Regions from separate parts of the Shewanella sp. ISTPL2 genome, predicted to be linked through region 2. Evidence: predicted binding sites of a transcription regulator. Region 2 holds the regulator's gene; each other region holds the start of a gene.
The links. Region 2 encodes sigma-54, which starts transcription at its own class of promoters, with help from an activator protein. Its sites were predicted from a motif close to GTTGGCACGNNNNTNGNNT; they were not measured.
Positions count from the first base shown of each region.

Region 1: HUB64_RS12350 (BON domain-containing protein) is a predicted target of sigma-54. The motif match lies at 1,354-1,372, and genes of this name have one in related genera.
Region 3: flhA (flagellar biosynthesis protein FlhA) is a predicted target of sigma-54. The motif match lies at 3,038-3,056, and genes of this name have one in related genera.
Region 4: HUB64_RS12455 (DUF3192 domain-containing protein) is a predicted target of sigma-54. The motif match lies at 2,106-2,124, and genes of this name have one in related genera.

Region 1 covers NZ_JAAPAV010000001.1:2,809,491-2,814,752, reverse strand. Annotated here, with positions in the region: gene HUB64_RS12360 (sigma-54-dependent Fis family transcriptional regulator) at 1-429, opposite strand, end outside; gene HUB64_RS12355 (hypothetical protein) at 676-1,131, shown strand; gene HUB64_RS12350 (BON domain-containing protein) at 1,408-1,962, shown strand; gene HUB64_RS12345 (DUF3224 domain-containing protein) at 2,230-2,634, opposite strand; gene HUB64_RS12340 (hypothetical protein) at 2,764-3,540, opposite strand; gene HUB64_RS12335 (polysaccharide deacetylase family protein) at 3,754-4,893, opposite strand; gene HUB64_RS23400 (hypothetical protein) at 5,218-5,262, shown strand, end outside.
Region 2 covers NZ_JAAPAV010000001.1:3,080,059-3,085,320, reverse strand. Annotated here, with positions in the region: gene lptB (LPS export ABC transporter ATP-binding protein) at 1-459, shown strand, start outside; gene HUB64_RS13425 (RNA polymerase factor sigma-54) at 567-2,045, shown strand; gene hpf (ribosome hibernation promoting factor) at 2,074-2,361, shown strand; gene ptsN (PTS IIA-like nitrogen regulatory protein PtsN) at 2,364-2,807, shown strand; gene rapZ (RNase adapter RapZ) at 2,804-3,658, shown strand; gene HUB64_RS13405 (HPr family phosphocarrier protein) at 3,645-3,920, shown strand; gene mgtE (magnesium transporter) at 4,171-5,262, shown strand, end outside.
Region 3 covers NZ_JAAPAV010000001.1:4,391,791-4,397,052, reverse strand. Annotated here, with positions in the region: gene flhF (flagellar biosynthesis protein FlhF) at 1-891, opposite strand, end outside; gene flhA (flagellar biosynthesis protein FlhA) at 903-3,002, opposite strand; gene flhB (flagellar biosynthesis protein FlhB) at 3,185-4,315, opposite strand; gene fliR (flagellar biosynthetic protein FliR) at 4,334-5,131, opposite strand; gene fliQ (flagellar biosynthesis protein FliQ) at 5,136-5,262, opposite strand, start outside.
Region 4 covers NZ_JAAPAV010000001.1:2,845,695-2,850,956, forward strand. Annotated here, with positions in the region: gene queF (NADPH-dependent 7-cyano-7-deazaguanine reductase QueF) at 1-56, opposite strand, end outside; gene syd (SecY-interacting protein) at 116-766, shown strand; gene HUB64_RS12445 (Zn-ribbon-containing protein) at 861-1,634, opposite strand; gene HUB64_RS12450 (hypothetical protein) at 1,634-2,017, opposite strand; gene HUB64_RS12455 (DUF3192 domain-containing protein) at 2,182-2,589, shown strand; gene HUB64_RS12460 (DUF2789 domain-containing protein) at 2,601-2,834, opposite strand; gene HUB64_RS12465 (GNAT family N-acetyltransferase) at 2,985-3,623, shown strand; gene HUB64_RS12470 (DUF962 domain-containing protein) at 3,616-3,921, shown strand.

The DNA of each region.
Region 1 (5,262 bases), 270 kb from region 2:
ACCAACAAGCAAACCGTACTGGTCTAGCTCGCTAGCAAAAGGATGCAGTCGATTAGGCGATGATGCTAAATACTGTGCAAAATCAGCAAAAATTTCGCTGATTAGCGGCATATCGTAAGGTTTGCGAAAGTGGTAACCCGCAAAATGAGACATTAACTGATCAAGATTGGGGTTTGGCTGACCGTCGGAGAGAAAAATAAACTCAATATTTGACATGGCCGCATTATCTAGCAGCACAAGGTAATCTTCACGACTAAGACTGGATAACTCAATAATGGCAACATCGACGTGATTTGCCCCTAGCTGCTCTATCCAAGGCAAGTCATCGACACTGCGTAGCTTATTAAAGTCTGCAGCGCCAGCAAGTTCGATGATTGCTTGCTCGGCGCCAACATCCTGCAAGTGATAAAAAAGTGTCAGTCGAGCCATGCGTATCTACTCCCTGTATGAAAAACTACTGTATGTCAGCCATGAAATTTTAACAACAGCAACGGTAATAGTTGCCGATGTTCTAAGATGATATCTCGATGAACTGAGAATATCAGTCTAAAAATCAGCCTGTTAAAATATCATTAAAAACGAGAACAGAATATGCATGGTAGCTGAACGAAACAAAATCAGTTTACCCAAGCAGTTAAACAATCTATGTCGAACACTGGCATTAGGAGGCCCATAATGAAGTCTAATGTTGTGCAACATCAGACTGATATCCGCGCCGATATCATGTTGATCGATGAAATCATCAAGCTGAATCAGGAAGGACTCACATTTTACAACCAAGCGAGGAGGTATGTCGAAGACTATAATCTTAAGCGTGTTTTTTCCGCCAAAGCTAACATCCACCAACGAATGTTAACTCGGTTTGAACAGCTGAGACGTTTGGCTGACGAGCCAATTAATGGCCTAAGTCACACCGTGCCCGTCACTTATACTCAAGCAACAGAATTGTTGCAACAGTGCCAAATTTCGCAGGCTATGACCGCCCTTGTCGACATAGAACAGCAAGTGCTAATCCAAATAAAACAAGCAGTAAGGCAAGCGCATCAGCCACAACTTGCAAACCAACTTGCAGAAGGCGCCGCTTGGCTGCAAATGAGTTACGACGGTACGGGATCGCTCAATCACCATTAATTCCCTGTCGCTAAGTGAGCCATATTTAACCGACTCCCCTCCACTTTTATTACAGACATAATACCGCACTGATGAGTGCGGTTTTTTATGCTCGAATGATGGCTCAGCATGCCAGAAAAAATTACATTTTGTCGGTAAAAAAGACCGACCTAAAGGAAAATGCCAAGGTATAAAAACGCCAGATAAAACAATTTAAACATTAAAAATCATTACCTTAAAAACATTGGCACGATTGGCGCATTATCTAGCTTCGAGAAAACAACGGAGGATATGATTATGAAAACTACAACAGCATCAGTACTAGTGGCTTTACTTGTCGGTTCAATCAGTTTAAATGTGGCTGCCGCCCAAGATTGGAAAGGCGGAACCAAGGATGCGTGGATCGATGGTAAAGCAGAAACCACTTTACTGCTCAACACGAATCTCAATTCCTTCGACATCATTACAGATGTCAAAGATGGTAAAGTGACGTTAACAGGTAAAGTGGAAAGCAGTGTGGATAAAGCCCTCGCCACAGAGCTCATCAAGAGCTTAGATGGGGTGAAAGATGTCGATAACCAACTCACTGTGATGAATGAAAAAGAAGGCACCAGTGAAGTTGTTGCCACCTTAACTGACTCTAAAGTTGCCACAGTCATCAAAACGCGTTTACTGTTTTCAACTGACGTATCCGGCACCCAAATTAATGTGGATGTTGCCAATGGCATAGTGACATTGAAAGGTGAAGTTGCCAGCGATGCCGAACGTCAACTAGCACTGAAAATTGCCGAAAATACCGACGATGTGAAAAAGGTCGTTGATAAAATTAAAGTGGTTAAAAAAGTGTCTTAACTCTCGCGACAACGGCATTTTTTAAATTAAACGTATTTTAAGTAACAGCACGCCGATCTAGACTAAAGGTTCGATAGTGCTTTATGAAAAAAGAATCAAAAAAACCAGCCTCAGCTGGTTTTTTTATGTCCATTTTCAGACTCAATCGAAAAGACTTACTCGCTTAAATTAAGAGGGGTGAATTAAGATGACTCGAATGATCATAAAGGAGAAGAGTTACAGAAAACTGAGCTAAAACACAGGCGTTATTCAAGCTTCAAAGCCAAACTAAGCTTCAAAGCCAAACTGGAATGCATAAAAATGTTGGCCATTCTCAATATTGATGGTCATAGTGCCAGTTAACCCCTGCAACTCCCCCGCCCCAGAATGGGGTATCACTTCTAAGATCAGACGATTTTGTCCATCGGTCATAATGCCAAAATGTTGTAATACAAAACTGCCCTGCTTACCGCACAAATTACCAACCACTTGTTCAATGGCCGCATAGCCAGCAGAGCCCTTGACTGACGTCATAGCACTGAGCATTTCCCCCTTGCTGCGCCCCTCAAGCTCACCATAAAAGGTTTTATCTAAGCCCATACGTCCTAACGTCACACCACCAATGCCAGTAGCATAGGGGCTATCAGGAGTGAGCTTAACATCAAATTTCCCAGTGATTTTGCTAACTTGCATGACACTCTCCTTGTCGAAATCTTATGCTGACCGATTACCTGCTAACGCTTGCTACTAAAGCAAACATCACCCACTTACCGAAAAACAACTTAGCATAAGCCTGCGCAGATCCATAATGGCATTTACACGCTACTTATGTATGCTGGTCTCACTCACTACCATCTCTATGGTTTTGACTATTTCAGGGCTTTCAGACATAGGTTGGTCAGACGCTCTATCGCGATAAGTCACAGCAATTTTGAATGGGGCTTCAAAAGGATAAACAGGTTCAATACTATCCACTTCGATTCGATCGCCAAGCATGACACTGCCTAAGTGTTTCAAGCTATTGTGTTTAAAATCCAGATTAAACAATCCAAGATACCAAAATACGCCTGAACCTTGAGTCGTCACAATAAAGGGCGCCACAAAGGGCATAGTTTGCATTTTAGGATCATCTTGAATCGGTGCGTCACTTTGGGTGTCCGGCTCTAGAGCGGGATCGAAATTTAACGGTGTAATGCGCAAGTAATCGAGTAATGCTCGACCTTTTACCTCACCATCTTGGTAGTCGCCCATAGCAAACTCTGTTTGCTTGATCTTAATAAAATGTGTCAGTGCAACGGACTTGCCGCCCTCAGGCAGCGTTATTTCAACAGGATTGGCGGTATTTAAGCTAAAGAGTTTGAGCATCACTTCCGATGCATTCGCCACAGGCTTTACCTCAAAAGGTGTCACAGTTTCGATCTCATTCGCCTGAGCCTGAGTTTTTTCATGCGCCATGGCTTCATCGTATTGCATCACCTGTCCATCTTCCATCACCATATAAATATCATCATTGGTCATGTTGAAACGGTAAATACCCGCAGCAAGTAAGGCTAATACCACTAAGGTTGCCGCTATGGTTAATTTTACAAACGTACTCATCTTCTCTCCCCAATCGCGCTCGTTATGCGCTACTTTTCTAACACCGATAAACTTCAAATCAATGTCGGAGCAGTATTACAGATACTGAGTTAAAGCGAAGTGGGTAAAGTATAAAAAATGCCGCTATTTTGAATTTTGTCAGGCTAAGTTCAGCAACATGCCTTTTACTCGACCAATATGATGGGCCGAGTAAATACTCAGCCCAATACATCACTACTTTTCGTTTTTCCACAAGGCAGGGGTCTGGCTTGGTTGCCAATTGCTTTGGGAGAAATGCGCTTGCACTAAGGAATAGATTTTATCTTGATAGGACACAAACTCAGGTAGTTGATAATTATGCTGATCCTGCCAAGCAGGGGCATAATTATCTAGCGTATCAAAACGATACCCTTGACGTTGAGCTTCTTCAACAAAACGCTTAATTTTAGGCAAGTTGATGGTTGCACCTTGTCCGCGGTGCGCATTCTCAAACAGGAAGTCGTGGGTCAAGATCACCACTTTCCTGTTATGTAAACCATCACTACAATCTAAGTTCTGCGTACGACTGTTAAGCGGATTCATCGTCGTTCCTGCGCAGGTGTTAATCACTTGATTGACTTTTGCCACCAGCTCAACCCCATCGGCCATGGATTCAGCAGGAAAGGCAACCCCCCAATCCTCTGGTCCCCAGTCTAGATCCCAGCCAAATATTTTATAGTCACTCTCGGCAAGCATGTTTTGAATTTGCACCGCAACTTGCGAACTGTTGGTCGAGGTTTCTGCGGTACAAGCAAAAGCAGGATCCCAAGGCGGCACAGTATCGGATGTCGCACACAAGCCGTCGCCTTTGAGTTTACTGGTCACTCGCCAACCATTGGTGTAAGGCAAACGTGCCAACTTAGTCATCTTGTTATTGGGATAACTGGCGGCATTAGGAATAAGTTCAACCACTTTGGCCGTGTTCGTCACAAAATAGGTGAAATCGGTGGCCGCATCTTGATAGGATTTTACAGGCCAGAGTCCAACTTGATTACAATATGCCGCCCCAGATTGCACGCCATCAGTGCAGTTATGCAGCATATGATCGTAACTGTGGTTTGCCAGAATATGACCATCGTCTAGCAAACGTTGTAGGGCGACAGCCGCTAATGCCTCGTTTTCATCTCCTTCGCCATACATATGAAACGCATTAATAAAGAACGTCGCCTTAATATTGGCATCCTTTAACGCATCTAACAGCCCTAAGGTCGCGTCAATTGGACCATCATCAAAGGTAAGGTAAATGGTTTTATCGCTGGCGTAGGCCGCACTTAAGCCAGTACTCAAGCTCGCAACACAAAGCCCAACTGCAACGGCTATCGATTTCAGTTTCATGATTTCATCCTATAAATAATGTTTAAAGATGAATAAGTTAGTTCTCTTTACGCACTGGTTAATTCATAACCTGTAGACAGCGAGTTCACTCATCCGTTTAGCTTATCTATAGTGAGTAATCCCGCCGGCATTAGTTATACCATCCTAGCAACAAGCCATACTTTTCTACGCTAAGTCGATAAATCCTGCCTTTGCACCAGTTATACCAATCACATTAAATATCTAATCAGTTCAGAGCCTCACAGGCATTTCAATCCAAGGCGCATTGACGCAGAAATGGTCATTCCCTTTTAAGTCAATGCAACACCGGAGTGGGATGCCTGTGTGGCTACCAAAGGGCGGGTTTCAACGCGCTTTATACTGCGTTTA
Region 2 (5,262 bases):
TTTCGTAAGCTAACTGTTCATGACAACATCATGGCCGTACTGCAAACTCGTAAAGAACTTAAAAACGAAGAACGAGAAGAAGAACTAGAACATCTGCTCGAAGAGTTTCATATCACCCACATCCGTGACAGCCAAGGCATGTCATTGTCGGGTGGCGAACGTCGTCGCGTCGAAATTGCGCGGGCTTTAGCCGCTAATCCTAAGTTCATTTTGCTCGATGAACCGTTTGCCGGCGTCGATCCTATTTCGGTTATCGACATCAAGAAGATTATCGAACAACTCAAAAGTCGCGGCCTTGGCGTACTGATCACAGACCATAATGTCCGCGAGACATTAGATGTATGTGAACATGCTTATATTGTGAGTCACGGAAACCTGATTGCCGAAGGAACTCCAGCAGAGATCTTAGACAATCAGCAAGTTAGGGCTGTGTACTTAGGTGAACAATTCAGGCTATAGTTAATCGAGCGAAGCCAATGGAGGCAATTTATACCGCCATTGGGCTTCACTCAAGATAATAATAAGCGACCTCATCCAACAATAATAACGTAGGGATCAGCGGTAACATGAAAGCGTCACTCCAGCTCAAACTGGGTCAACAGTTAACCATGACGCCACAACTACAACAGGCTATACGTCTGTTGCAACTGTCGTCATTAGAACTGCAGCAAGAGATCCAGCAAGCATTAGATTCTAATCCCCTTCTCGAGCTGGAAGAGGATCAATTCGACGCCACTAAAACCCCTGTAAACCAAACGCTATCCGATACGGATTTCAGTGAATCTAGCACTCTGCCACCAGAAAAAGACAGCTCCACCATAGATACGGCAGAGTCGCTAACCAAAGAATCCATGCCCGATGAGCTCCCCATGGACACCACATGGGATGAAGTGTTTACCGCCTCCCCAAACTCAGGCCCCGGCGGCAGTCGTGAAGACGATATGCCCTTCCAAGGCGAGACCAGTGAAGGTTTGTACGAACACTTAGAATGGCAAAAAAACCTCACGCCGTTTTCTGAAACCGATTTAGCCATTGCCACCGCCATTATTGATGCCATCGACGATCAGGGCTATCTCACCCAAAGCACTGAAGAAATTCTCGAAGCCATGGGCAATCCTGAAGTTGAGCTTGACGAAGTCGAAGCCGTACTCAAGCGTATTCAGCATTTTGATCCCATAGGCGTTGCCGCCCGCGATTTAAGTGAATGCCTGCTGATCCAACTGTCGCATTTCGCCGCTGATACTCCCAACCTAGAAAACGCCCGTATGCTGATCAAAGATCATTTAGATCTGATCGCCGCCCGAGACTTTAGGTTATTGATGCGTAAGACTAAATTAAAAGAAGATGAATTAAGGGATGGTATAGCACTCATCCAAACCCTCAATCCTCGCCCAGGTTTGTTGATCACGCCCAATAATGACGAATACGTTATCCCAGATGTGTCTGTGTCGAAGAAAAATGGCCGCTGGGTGGTTGAGCTAAATCCTGACTGCATGCCCAAAATCAATGTAAATCAACATTATGCTTCAATGGCGCGCAGCACTAAAAACCAAGCCGATAGCCAATTTATTCGCGGCCATCTGCAAGAGGCTAAATGGTTTATTAAGAGCTTAGAAAGCCGTAACGATACTTTGCTTAAAGTTGCTAATTGCATAGTGCAATATCAGCAAGGTTTCTTTGAGTATGGTGAAGAAGCCATGAAGCCTATGGTGCTTAACGATATTGCCGAAGCGGTAGAAATGCATGAGTCCACCATCTCACGGGTCACAACTCAAAAATACATGCATACCCCTAAGGGACTTTTTGAACTAAAATACTTCTTCTCTAGCCACGTCGGTACTGACGATGGTGGTGAGTGCTCATCCACAGCAATCAGAGCCTTTATAAAGAAACTGGTGGCAGCGGAAAACCAGAAAAAACCATTAAGCGATAGTAAGATGGCACAACTTCTGGCAGAACAAGGGATCAACGTAGCCCGCAGAACCATTGCGAAGTACCGAGAGGCTATGCTTATTCCACCTTCTAATCAGCGTAAAAGTTTATAACCTACAGTGGATATCGGAGGACGTTTCTATGCAAATAAACCTAAGTGGACACCATGTCGAAATTACCGAATCGTTACGTGCATATGTAGAAGAAAAGTTTTCAAAACTTGAACGCCATTTCGAACAGATCAATAATGTGCACGTTGTGCTCAATGTTGAGAAAATGCAACAGATTGCCGAAGCGAGAATAAACCTCATAGGTGGTGAAGTTTTTGCTACTTCAGAGCATGCTGACATGTATGCTGCTATAGACGCCCTGATTGACAAGCTTGACCGTCAGGTTATTAAACACAAAGAGAAGTTAACAAAACACTAATAATGGAACTTTGTACCATACTGCGGCCGGAGTGCACTACCTGCGCCACTCCGGGCAGCAAGAAAAAGGTACTGGAACTCATCAGCGACTTAGTCGCTGCCCAGTACCCGACCCTCTCATCTCAAGAGATATTCGAAAGCCTAGTGGCGCGCGAAAAGATGGGGAGCACAGGTATAGGTAACGGCATCGCCATTCCACATGGTCGACTAGCCGATATAGATCAGCCCATTGCCATACTCATTAAGTGTGAAGAGCCGATAGCATTTGATGCTATCGATAAGCAACCTGTTGATATTTTATTTGCACTACTGGTGCCTGCAGACCAATGTCAGCAGCACTTAAGTACCTTGTCTTGCATGGCCGAAAAGCTGAGCGACAAGCAAATATTAAAGCAATTACGCAAGACGCATGATGAAACGGAACTCTATCAGGTAATCACTGGATGAAACTGGTCATAGTGTCGGGCCGCTCAGGCTCAGGCAAATCTGTCGCCCTTAGGGTACTCGAAGATCTCGGCTATTATTGTGTCGATAACCTTCCTTTGCCATTGATTGGCAGTTTGCTTGAGCAACTCAAAGGCAGTAACGATCTCGTCGCCATCAGTGTCGACGTGCGTAACATGCCTGAGCAGGATAAGGTCTTAGTAAAACAACTCGCTAGCCTACCTCCAGATACTGAGTTAACGAGCTTCTTCCTTAACTCCAGCGATAAAATTCTGCTTAAGCGTTACAGCGAAACCCGCCGTTTGCATCCTTTGTCGAAGAGCCGAGTCTCTTTGCAAGAAGCGATAAAGCTGGAGGGAAAACTGCTCGAGCCTATGTCAAAACTGGTCGATCACTACATAGATACGTCGAATTTGAATATCTATGATTTAAGCGACCAAGTCAGACAAATTCTCCTTGGTAGTGTCGATAAAGAACTCGTGATCAACTTCGAGTCCTTTGGCTTTAAGCACGGAATGCCCACCGAAGCCGACTTTATGTTCGATGTGCGCTTCCTGCCCAATCCCCACTGGGAGTTGGCGCTGCGGCCATTGACTGGCTTAGATGAACCCGTAGCTGAGTTCTTAAATCGTCAACCACTGGTTAATAAGTTCATCTGGCAAATCGAAAACTTACTGGAGACTTGGCTGCCGCACCTCGAGCGTAACAATCGCAGTTATTTAACTGTGGCCATTGGCTGCACAGGTGGACAGCACAGATCCGTTTACGTCGCAGAGCAATTGGCCAAACGCTTTAGTAACGGTAAACATAAAGTTTATGCCCGTCATCGAGAGCTCAATAATGCCAAAGCTTGAACGTCAGATAACCATCTGTAATAAGCTCGGTTTACATGCCCGTGCCGCCACTAAGTTGGTGGTACTGGCTTCCGAGTTTGATGCGACCATCACCTTAATCCAAGGCGATAAACAAGCATCGGCCGCCAGTGTGCTTGGCTTGCTGATGCTTGAAACTGGCATGGGTAAAACCATCAGGCTTATCGCCGAAGGCCCAGATGCAGAGCCGGCTCTCGATGCCATTTGTGCCTTAATCGACGCTAAGTTTGACGAAGCCTGTTAGTTTCACTTCACACTAAGCACTTCATCGTTAGTTTCACTTCATGTCTAGTTTAAAAAACTTGCCATTCAGACATGGCAAAACATTTGTCGCTCGACGATACAAGCCACAGGCGATTACACTAGCGGTCATTGCGCTGGCCTTAACCTTACCTTAGCCGCCTTAATCTGTGTCATCGACTGACGCTTAGTCACCGCTAAATCCTAGCCCAACACTAAGATCTCAAACCAATTTGCCGCACAATGGAGGACAAATGCCCGTAGATAATGCAGAAAACGATCACACCGGACATAGTCTTGACCAGTTAAACCAAGCGCTTAGCAGCGGCATGTTCGTGCATGTGCGTAATATGCTGCAAAAAATGGCCGCCTCAGATATCGCGCTGATCTTAGAATCATCACCGCCAAGTGCCAGACAAGTATTGTGGCAGCTCATCGATCAGGAACAAATAGGCGACATACTCGATGAGTTGAGTGAAGAACTCAAAGACCCACTGATCCGCAGCATGAGCCCTGAGCGAGTCGCGAAAGCGACAGCAAGCATGGACACCGACGATCTCGCCTATATTCTGCGAAGTCTTCCCGACGCCGTTTACAAACAAGTGTTGCAGTCGATGACGGAGCAAAATCGCCTGAGGGTAGAACAAGCCCTATCTTATCCAGATGAGACCGCCGGCAGCTTGATGAACACAGATACTGTCACCCTAAGACCCGATGTGAATATCGATGTGGTGCTGCGCTATCTTCGGCAAAGGGGCAACCTACCCGACACCACAGATACCTTATATGTGGTCGACAAACAGGACAAAGTCCTTGGCGGTGTTAGGCTGGCAGATCTGCTGACTTGCGCGCCAAGCACCACAATTCGCAATATCATGGATCCCAATATTCAAAGTATTCCGGTGAGCATGTCCGACAGCGAAGTCGCGCAGAAATTCGAACGCAATGATTGGGTATCGGCACCTGTCGTCGACAGTGATGGTAAGCTACTCGGGCGTATCACAATCGATGACGTAGTCGATGTTATCCGCGAAGATGCTGAACATTCCATGATGGGTATGGCGGGGATGGACGGAGATGAAGATACCTTTGGTCCAGTGCTAAAAAGTACCCTACGTCGCTCGCTCTGGCTCACGATTAACTTATTCGCCGCCCTGCTCGCATCGTCGGTCAGCAATATGTTTGAAGGCACTATTGAGCAATTTGCCACTATCGCCATCCTAATGACGATTGTCCCTAGCATGGGCGGTGTTGCCGGTAATCAGACCTTAGCCCTCGTGATCCGTGGTATTGCTTTAGGCCATATCGGCCAAAGCAACGCCCGCTGGCTTATCGGTAAAGAGCTA
Region 3 (5,262 bases), 1.3 Mb from region 2:
TTTGCCATAAGTTGCTAATTGCTCATAGGCTCCGATGCGATAATGATCTGTGGTAATTAAAGCAACATGTTCAGCACCATGATGTGCCGCAAAACGGGCAGCAAGTTTAGCTAATGACGTTGTTTTACCAACCCCAGTAGGACCAACTAATGCAACCACTCCGCCCTGCTTAACAATGTCATCGCCCTGATTATCAAGCATATTAGCGAGACTTTGTGGTAATGCTCTGACTAATTCAGCCGGCGTATAATGCTGACTCAGCGCGGCTAATTTATTTGCAACGGCAGGGGAGAATTCAGCCTCAAGTAATTTGGCTTCGAGCATAGCACCGACGGGATCGATGCGTTTTTTATGTTCCGTCATCAAGGAGGATACTTGATGTGTCAGTAAATTACGCAGTGATGCTAATTCATCACGCATAGCTTCAATATCAGCACTTTGTTTCTGTGATGTTTGTGGCTTTTTATCAAACGAGGAAGGCGCTTCACGACGTTCTGGTTTCACAGCAGTAGGGGCTTGTAGGCCCTTAGCCCATGCAGGTAACTCAGCATCAACTTGCTGATGTGACATTTGTTGATTCAAACGGCTTTGCTGCTTCTCAAGTAAGGCTTGTAATGAGTCTGCAGGTGCGGCTGGCTTAGCGCGAGTTTCTACACGGACTGGCTGCTTAGCACCGAGGGACACGAGATCGTCGCTCACGTCCATAAAGGTCGGTGCTGGCGCAGTGGCTGCAGTTTTTGCTTTAGGTTCGTCATAGTCAACGGCAGCGACAATTTCGATGCCACCGTTCACTTTTTTATTTGACATAATGACGGCATCTGAGCCGAGTGTTTCTTTCACTTGGGCCAGTGCGGCGCGCATGTCTTTGGCAAAAAATCGTTTAATCTTCACTTATGCGTCCTCTACTGGCCGACTGCAGATACGATACGTATTTGCTTCTCATCAGGTATTTCTTGATATGAAATGACTCTGAGATTAGGAATAGTATGTTTAACAAAGCGTGACAGCGTCGCGCGTAACATACCTGACGTCAACAATATGGCGGGTTGTCCGACCATTTCTTGCTTTTGAGCCGCATCGGCAAGGGACTGCTGCATGCGTTCTGCAAGACCGGGTTCAATATTAGGACCATCACCACCGGTTGCTTGCATTGACTGATGCAACATCTGTTCCAACTCTGGCGCCAAAGTAATGACGGGGATTTCGAGCTCTGGGCCAGAGATTTCCTGAACTATCATACGTTTCAAAGCGATACGTACAGCGGCAGTCAAGACTTCAGTGTCATTGCTCTTAGTGCCATATTCTAACAAAGTTTGCACTATAGTACGCAAGTCTCTAACTGAAACCCCTTCATTTAATAGGTTCTGCATCACTTTTACGACATGTCCTAGTGGCATAATATCTGGAATAAAGCCATCAACCAGCTTAGGTGAGTGTTTCGCAAGCATATCCATCAGTTGTTGCACTTCTTCGTAGCCTAACAACTTAGCGGCATTATTTGTGAGTAATTGACTAATATGAGTTGCAACAACAGTGGCGGCATCGACGACGGTATAACCTAATGTTTGTGCGTGCTCACGTAACTCAGGGGCGATCCATACGGCTTCAAGGCCAAAGGCGGGATCGCGCGTTTCGATACCATCGAGTTTGCCATAGACTTGACCAGGGTTGATCGCCAATTCGCAATCATGACGAATATCTGCCTCTCCGACGACGACGCCCATTAATGAAATGCGATACGCATTAGGCGATAAATCTAAGTTATCGCGAATATGCACCGCGGGCACTAAGAAGCCTAGTTCCTGAGACAACTTTTTACGCACGCCTTTAATGCGGCTTAGTAACTCGCCACCTTGGCCCTTGTCTACCAGAGGGATCAAACGATATCCAACCTCAAGACCAATAGTATCAACATGATGTACATCGTCCCAACCTAGCTCTTTAGGCTCTTTATCTTGTCTTTCTATTGGACCCGATTTCACTTGTTCTAGCGCTTTAAGACGTTTGTTTTCATTTCGTTTATAAACAAAATAAGCTGCACCAGCAGTCATAAAGGCAAAGCTTAAAAACGCCATGTGCGGCATACCAGGAACAATACCCATTACAAACAGGACTCCGGCGGCGATACCCAATGACTTATGACTGTCAAACATCTGACTCATCATCATTTGGCCCATATCACCTGACTCGTTTTGACGAGTCACCATCAAGGCTGCGGCGATTGACAATAATAGACCAGGGATCTGCGCCACTAAACCATCACCGATAGTCAGTAAGGTATAAATTTCAACCGCTTCAGAGAAACTTAAGCCATGCTGCACAATCCCTATGATGAAACCACCTACGATGTTGATCACTAAGATCATGATACCGGCAATCGCATCCCCTTTAACGAATTTGGACGCACCGTCCATCGCACCATAGAAATCGGCTTCACGGGTCACTTCGGCACGGCGTATTCTCGCTTGGTCTTGATTTAAGGTTCCAGCATTTAAGTCAGCATCGATTGCCATTTGCTTACCAGGCATAGCATCCAAGGTAAAGCGGGCACTGACTTCTGCGATACGACCTGCACCTTTAGTCACCACCGCAAAGTTGATGATAATCAAAATGATAAATACCACTAGACCAACGGCATAGTTACCACCGATCACCACAGAACCGAAGGCTTCAATCACCTTACCCGCGGCATCACCGCCATTATGACCCTCAAGTAAAACCACACGAGTAGAGGCAACGTTGAGCGCAAGACGTAATAACGTCGCCACCAGTAACACAGTTGGGAAGGCAGCAAAATCTAAGGGTCTATCGGTATAAATAGCCACCAGCAATACGATGAGAGCTAACGCAATGTTGAATGAAAAGAGTATGTCTAATAGAAATGGAGGGATAGGTAAAACAATCATGGCCAATGCAGCAAGCACAACCACCGGCGTGCCAATGCCTTTAAAAGTGCTGAGCCTAATTTGTTTTACTTGACCAAGAGTCGCTTTAACATCCATTCGCTATAACCTAAACTTTGACGTGTAATAGCGTAAAGCAAAAAACGCGCCAACAAGATTAAAGCCATTAATGAAGGAAAGATATGTACTGTGACTGATTGATATACATAAAATTAGCTATAAAAAACAAATGAACTCGACATCATCAGCTTTACCAATGACTACCATCTGAGACTAGTGGTTCAATATTTCAATTCATCTGGTATAGGTTGATTAAGTGGGACAGGAATAGGTTTACGGCCGCGTCCTTTTTGATATTGGCGCAGCTGGAATACATAAGCCAAAATCTGTGCGACAGCAGTAAACAAACCTTCAGGGATCTGCTGGTCTAACTTAGTCGTATGGTAAATCGCCCTTGCAAGTGGTGGGGCCGAGACAATCGCAATATTGTGCGCGCGGGCAATCTCACGTATTTTAAAGGCCACATCATCAACACCTTTCGCTATCACAAAGGGAGCCGCAGAGCGCTGCACATCGTATTTAATCGCAACGGCAAAATGCTCAGGGTTAACGACAATCACATCGGCATTTGGCACTTCAGCCATCATACGCCTTTGTGCTAGTTCACGTTGCATCTGCCGTATATGCCCTTTCACCTCAGGTTTACCCTCAGTGTCTTTATATTCATCTTTTACTTCTTGTTTGGTCATCTTAAGTTGTTTGTTGTGATTCCAAAGTTGAAATGGCACATCGATGACGACAATAAACAAAATCGAGGAACATAACAGGATAAACATCCAAACCAACAAATCTAATGCATGGTAAACATTACCAGGAAGATGGTCGCTAGACAGCAACATGATGTCATTGAAGTAGAAGCTTAATAAAAAATAAGCAGAAAACGCTACTACCGAAAATTTTGCAATGCCTTTGGTGAGTTCAACCAGAGCCTGTACGCCAAACATGCGTTTAAAACCAGCAAGGGGACTCATTTTACTGGCTTTTGGCATCATAGCTTGGGTCGAAAAATTGATCCCTCCAAGAGAGACGTTACCGATAAACGCAACAACCACAATCAGTAGCATAATTTTAGCCATGGGCCAGGCTATTTCACTCGCAACAACACCCCACACGTTGAACATTTCATTAGTATCAAAAATTTGCGCCCTATCCATGGTAAATACAATTTCAAACACCCGAGTTAAGCTAATGGCCAAACTCGGGCCTAGCATATAAAACCCACATGCCGCCGAAATCAATACCGCTGCAGTCCCGAGTTCTTTCGAACGTGCAATCTGTCCTTTTTCCCGCGCCTGTTCTAGACGCCTCCCCGTGGGTTCCTCTGTACGTTCGCCACTTGATTCTTCAGCCATGGGCTTCTCCTAATCCCATCATATCAAGCCATCAGCGTTACATTGGAGCGCTAACATATCGCAAAGCAGCAATTGAGCCGTCGACCATACTTCATCGAAGTGTGCCATTACCGGTGTTAGGGTTAACCACAGAATAAACAGCCCACCAATCATAGTGATCGGAAAACCAATAGAGAAAATATTTAATTGCGGCGCGGCGCGGGTCATGACCCCGAAGGACAAGTTGACTAATAATAAGGCGATAATCGCAGATATCGACATAGTGAGTGCCGCACCAAACATATACGATCCCCAATCAGCCAACGATCGATAACTTGTCAGTGTTAAGCCTTGATTAGAAATCGGCAAAGTTTCAAAGCTTGCCACTAGCATACGGATCATCAAAAGATGGCCGTCTACAGCTAAGAAAATCAATGTCGCCAATAAAAGAAAAAAGTTACTAATAACGGGTGTTTGTTGGCCAGAACCAGGGTCAACCATAGAGGCAAAGCCTAAACTGGTCTGCATACCAATGATCTGTCCAGTGAGCACAAAGACTTGCATCACCATTTGAGTCACAAACCCCATGGCAACACCGATAATAATTTGCTGCGCCGTGATGAATACTGCGCTTAACGAAAATAAATCCACATTTTGAGTTGGAGGAAGAACGGGTGCTATCGCAAAGGTAATTGCCATCGCCAATAATAAGCGAACTCGTGTTGGTGTCGTTGCCGCCCCAAATACCACCATGACCATCAACATGCTCGCGACGCGAAACAATGGCCAAATATAAGCAGCAATGGTTTGCATTAAGGTATCGAGCAGCAGCTCCATCGCGTTAGCCTATCACTTGAGGAATGCGATTCACCATCTCGATGAAAAAGTCCATCAGGGTTTCAACTAACCAATGTCCCATAAACATTAGGCCAAAAAGTGTCACTAACAAACGCGGAAGGAAACTTAAG
Region 4 (5,262 bases), 230 kb from region 2:
AAAGTCAGGCCAACAAGCGCTTGCGCATCACTATAGGGATCGTGATTCTGTGTCATCAATACTGTTTCCATGTCAAAATAGGCGCACATTATACCTGAAATTGGATTGTGCTTAAGTGTCTTGTCTGCCCGCACTCGATAAATTTTTGCAAAACTATCATCAAGCTTACTTAACGAGTTTAGGTGAACTACCGCGTTATTACCCACAGGGTGAGCCTTCTGTGTGTATTCAAGGCGAATTTCAACCGGATCTTGAACAGGCTGTTTCTTGGCAGCCAGTGAAACGCAAAGTTGAAGGCAGTTTCGCCAATGTAGAGCATGCACTGGAGTTAACTTTATGGCCAGAGATCAATGATTTTTACGGTCATTATTTCTCCGCACCAGTATTATTTGACTCTAAGTGGGGCACGGGGGAGTTACTGCAAGTCTGGAATGATGACGATTTTAACTGCCTGCAACAAAACTTGATTGGTCATCTGATGATGAAGAAAAAACTGAAACAGTCACCGACTTGGTTTATCGGTCTGTTAGATGAGGGAGATAAAATGCTCACCATCAATAACAGTGATGGTAGCGTATGGATTGAAATCCCTGGTGAAGTGCAATCTGAGCAATTGTCCTCGAGTTTGACTGCGTTTATTGAAGCATTATCGCCACGGATAGCACCACCCGTTAAACATGAAGAACTACCTATGCCCGCATTAGAACATCCTGGTATTTTCGCCAGTTTTAAACGTATGTGGCAAAACCTTTTCGGTAAACGTTAACTTCTGTGAGCGACATTTTTATTATCAACCTAAGTATTAACTCAACCTAAGCGTGGCTTATCTTAGGTTGAGTTTTGCAAGGGATAAACAGATGTTATTGATGATCCCAAGACAGATTCGACACTATGCGGCAAGGCTCGCAGCGAAAATGAAACATATCCAATAAAGGTTCATCGAGTTTCCAATCATGACTGCCACAACGTGGGCAAGGTCGCGTTTTTTCTGAGGCCAAATCTTGGCCGCCAACGCGATATAAGTAGTAATAGGTCGGGATCTGAGTGAGATATTCGATACGACCGCGCAAATCCCAACCTCTGCGAAATAAATCACTGTCAGAACTCGATAATTCCTCTAGCGCGGCAAATTCTGCCTTGGTGGCCGCTGCCATTTGCAGCTCGTCGCAGGCTTGCCATTCGCTCTGCCAACGGATAATACGTTTATGATCGCCATTAAAGGTTGCGGGTATACGGTACAGGGGAATGGGCAATAAATTGTCGCCGCTGCGTAGGGGCGAGCACATATGCACAAAACTGGTATATAGCAGTTGCCAGCTGGGTGTTTCGGTATTACTTACTTCAGAATTGATATCCTGACCAATAAACTTTTCCCGCGGCGCGAGTAGTTTAGCGTCGGTTAATTCTACTAAGGCTTTTTTGACCCAAGGGCTGTGATATTTGTGCGCTAAACTGTTTTTCTCTGGCATCAATAAACGCACTCTAAACTCACCGTCATTAAAGGCGACCGCAAATTCTCGTCCTAAGATTTGGCCATTAGCTCGATAGGCTTCAAGGAGCTGATTGATGGCCTTCTCGGCGGCAGATATCGTGGTGTCGGCGAAGCATTCGAAGCGCAGTTCAGTGACAAACATTAAGCTGTTTTTCCTTGGATTTCTAATAAGTTGATGCGTTGTTTAAGTTCAAGCAGTTCGTTTTTTAATTGCATTATTTCTGTTTTTTGCTGCTCAGCATGACGTTCAAAATACGCCTGTTGCATCTGCAGGCGCTCGGCGAGCACTGCAAGGGTTAAGGTATCGTTAGTTGCGGGAGTGTCAGTTGTAGGGCTGATAGTTTGCAACTCAGCTAAACGCTCGCGATCCGCCTTAGGCATAGATTTAAATTGCTGTAAGCCTTGGATCAATATAGGTAAAGGTAGGCTACTACCTAAACGGGTTTTAATTAAGGCAAGGCTCGGTACTTTACCGCAGGCTTCGAGCGAACGTGCGGCCGCTAATACTTGGTCAAGGGGACTCATAATTAGCAAAATTCCTTAATTTGTTGAATTGTTTAAACCAATTTTAAAATAATAATTAATTTTTTCATTTAAAAACAGTGTGTTGTCTTGTGGCATTTATTTTGCTTATTGTCCAGCCGAAATACCATTTTTTAAGCTTCAATAATAATTACACAGGATGTCACATGATGAACCATAAATTGAATAACAAACTTATCGCCATCACTTTTTTAGGGCTCGCAAGCTTAGGTCTTAGCGGCTGCGTGGTCAATGTCGGTGATGGAGAATCGGGCTGGGATAGCAGCGAATCTTGGGAGAAAGTGCAGGATAAAAATCGCACTAACTTAACCAAGCTGAGCTTAGGTATGCCTAAAGACCAAGTGATGATCTTAATGGGCACCGCTGATTTTAGTGAAGCCTATATTCAACAAAGTGCTCAACAAGGTGAAGCCAATAAAGAAGTCTTAGTGTTGTTTTATCGTACCCAGCGTAATAATGGCGATGGAAAAACCACTAAGGATGAATGCACGCCTATCGTGCTGAGCAACAATGCCTTAGTGGGTTGGGGTGAAACGGCTTACGGTAAAATCTGAACCAACGAGTCTTATCGTTTACGTAGCTGAGTGTCTAATTGCTCAATGGGCTCAGTCCAGAGGGCATCGGCTTCTAAACCTTCAATGATAAAGCTCTTTTGGGCTGGGGTCCAAAAGGGCGCTTGGCTTAAATGGATGTGATGGTCGATATCATGGGTTGCAATAAACTGCGCTATGGCCTCGTCGCTACTGTCTAAACCGAGTTGCTCAAACAAGTGGCTTAAGTCTACTGGAGTTGTATCCATCATTATTTCCTTTTCAGTATAGTGCCTTCGTTTAGAGTAAGCGCCTGATTGAAAAATGCAATCTATGATTAAAATTTGCACTTTTTAGTTTCCTTGGTAGATTAACAGTTACGCATAAAAAAGTGTGAGCTAAGTCAAGGAATGCTAACGATGGACAATGAAATTCTGGAGGACTGCCGCGCAGTCTATTTGACCGCGGAAGACTTACGCATTGCCGCTTCTATTCTCTATAACGCTTACCATGATGATCCTTTTTTTGTCGATTCACTCTTTACCTCAGACAAAGCCGCTTATGAGCAAAAATTGCGCGCCGCAATCAGGGAAGAACTAAATACGTTATGGCAACAAAAACAAGCCCTCATTGGTTTATTCGACCATGAAAGACTCTTTGGGTTAGCCTGTGTAGTTACTCAAGAAGTGCCTTTAGGGGAAGGGCGTTATTGGCATTGGCGCTTAAAGATGTTGTTAGGTACAGGTTGGCAATCGACTCAAGCGCTAATGAACAAAGAGTCCAGTATTATTGAACTTTTACCCAGTAAGCACTGCGGTATTTTGCAGTTTATTGCTCTTGCACCAAATGAACAGCACAAAGGACTTGGACATAAGTTAGTACAAGCTGTGGTGAGTTGGTGTGATGAGCAGCCTGATTTGGATGGCATTGGTGTGTTTATCGCTCAGGAGAACCACTTGCAACTGTTTACTCAGCATGACTTTGTATCCATAGGCGAGCTGAGTATTGGCAGTATTCATGGCCAACTTTTATTCTATTCGGTTCAACAAGATGACTAACTCTTATAAACGTTTCGCCGATTTTTATCCTTTCTATTTATCCCAACACCAGCACCCGATTTGTCGGCAATTACACTTTGTTGGCAGTTGTTTAGTTCTGCTGCTGATTGGCATTGCCTTGGTTTCACAAGCCTGGTGGCTATGTTGGTTCATTCCTATTGTTGGTTATGGTTTTGCGTGGGTGGGACACTTCGTATTTGAGAAGAATCGACCCGCGACATTTCAGTATCCTTTTTACAGTTTGATGGCAGATTGGGTGATGTTTGCGCAGATGATTCGCCGCTTTTTTAAACGTTAAAAAAACTGCTCGAGTGAGATGCCCATGCCCGTGTGAGAGATCGCTTACAAACGTTGTAGGACATAATGTTTTCTTTTTGATTGTTTTTTGTCCTATAATATTTAATTTTAAATAGAATCATTGGGTTGTATTTGTTTTTCTTTGGTTGGTCCGTAATTAATTTTGTAGTCCGTTCTTTGAGCCGAACAAAAAAGTTAGGGTTAACGTAGAATTCACTCATGGCCAAAGCAAATGGATAGCAAGGAAAGCGAAACAGGCCAAAGGGACGCAAGAAGCAACGAATTAAGATTTCAAGGTTGAAATCGCTGACGGTAGGAAAACTGTCATTCGCCTCGGATAGGCTAAGGAAAAGCAGGATTGCTTTTCAAGGATGATTAGGGACAGTGAGTTGTATCGTCAGGATGATGAATTTCAGGAAGAATACAGGACACGCTTAAGGATTAAGCATGAACTCGAAACAGGATGTGTCGAGATAAGGATAAAGTATAAGGGTGAACAGCTTGTACTAATCTATGGAAAATAAATTTTGCAGGATGCAATAGGAATACGTCATAGGAAGTGACAGGCTCTGTAAAAAGGATTTACAGGTCAAGGGACTGAGTGTTATCTCACGTAAGTTTGATACACAGGGACGAAAAGGGATTACAGGGACGACGCAGGACGCAAGCAGACGCATGGATGGTGCAGGGAGCACAAATCGAGCAGGACGGCTTACAAAGGATAAATGGGGCGCACTTTAGTTGCGCCCTTTTCTTTGGTTCATTTTCAGCATTAATCTGGCTTTGCCAAGCTATAACGCTATTCACACAGACTTTATCTTAACTCTGCTTAAAGACTTCTCACCGTAAAGCATGTTCACCAGTCCTACTTCTCTTATTGCCCAATGATTTACTCTCTGTGTTGTCTGTGTTCTGGTCATGCGCCGAATGCTTGTCGAATTTTGAGCGATAGCGGTTTATGCATAAGTCCTCAGGGGAGACATCTAGCGTTTTGCTTACTTTTGATTCGAATTGCCATCTTCCGTGTAAGAGATCTCCTACAAGTATGTAAGTAATTTGTAGGTTCAAAGGATGGTTATGTCTTGGGGGTTGTTATTATTTATATTCATATCAGTAGGTTAACCTGTTTGTTATCAGTTGAGCTCACCATTTTTGTTAACATTTTAAATAATCCACAATGAGTACTTTCGTTGGTTGGCGTAGAATTCATCTTGTAGAAGGAATTGCGGGCAACAGGATGTTGGCGATCAGGATGATCGAACAGTGACTAAGGAATGTGACTTAAGGAAAGATAGGGATATAGGCCTTTCAGGATGAAAGAGAGCCAATACCAAGGAAGGGA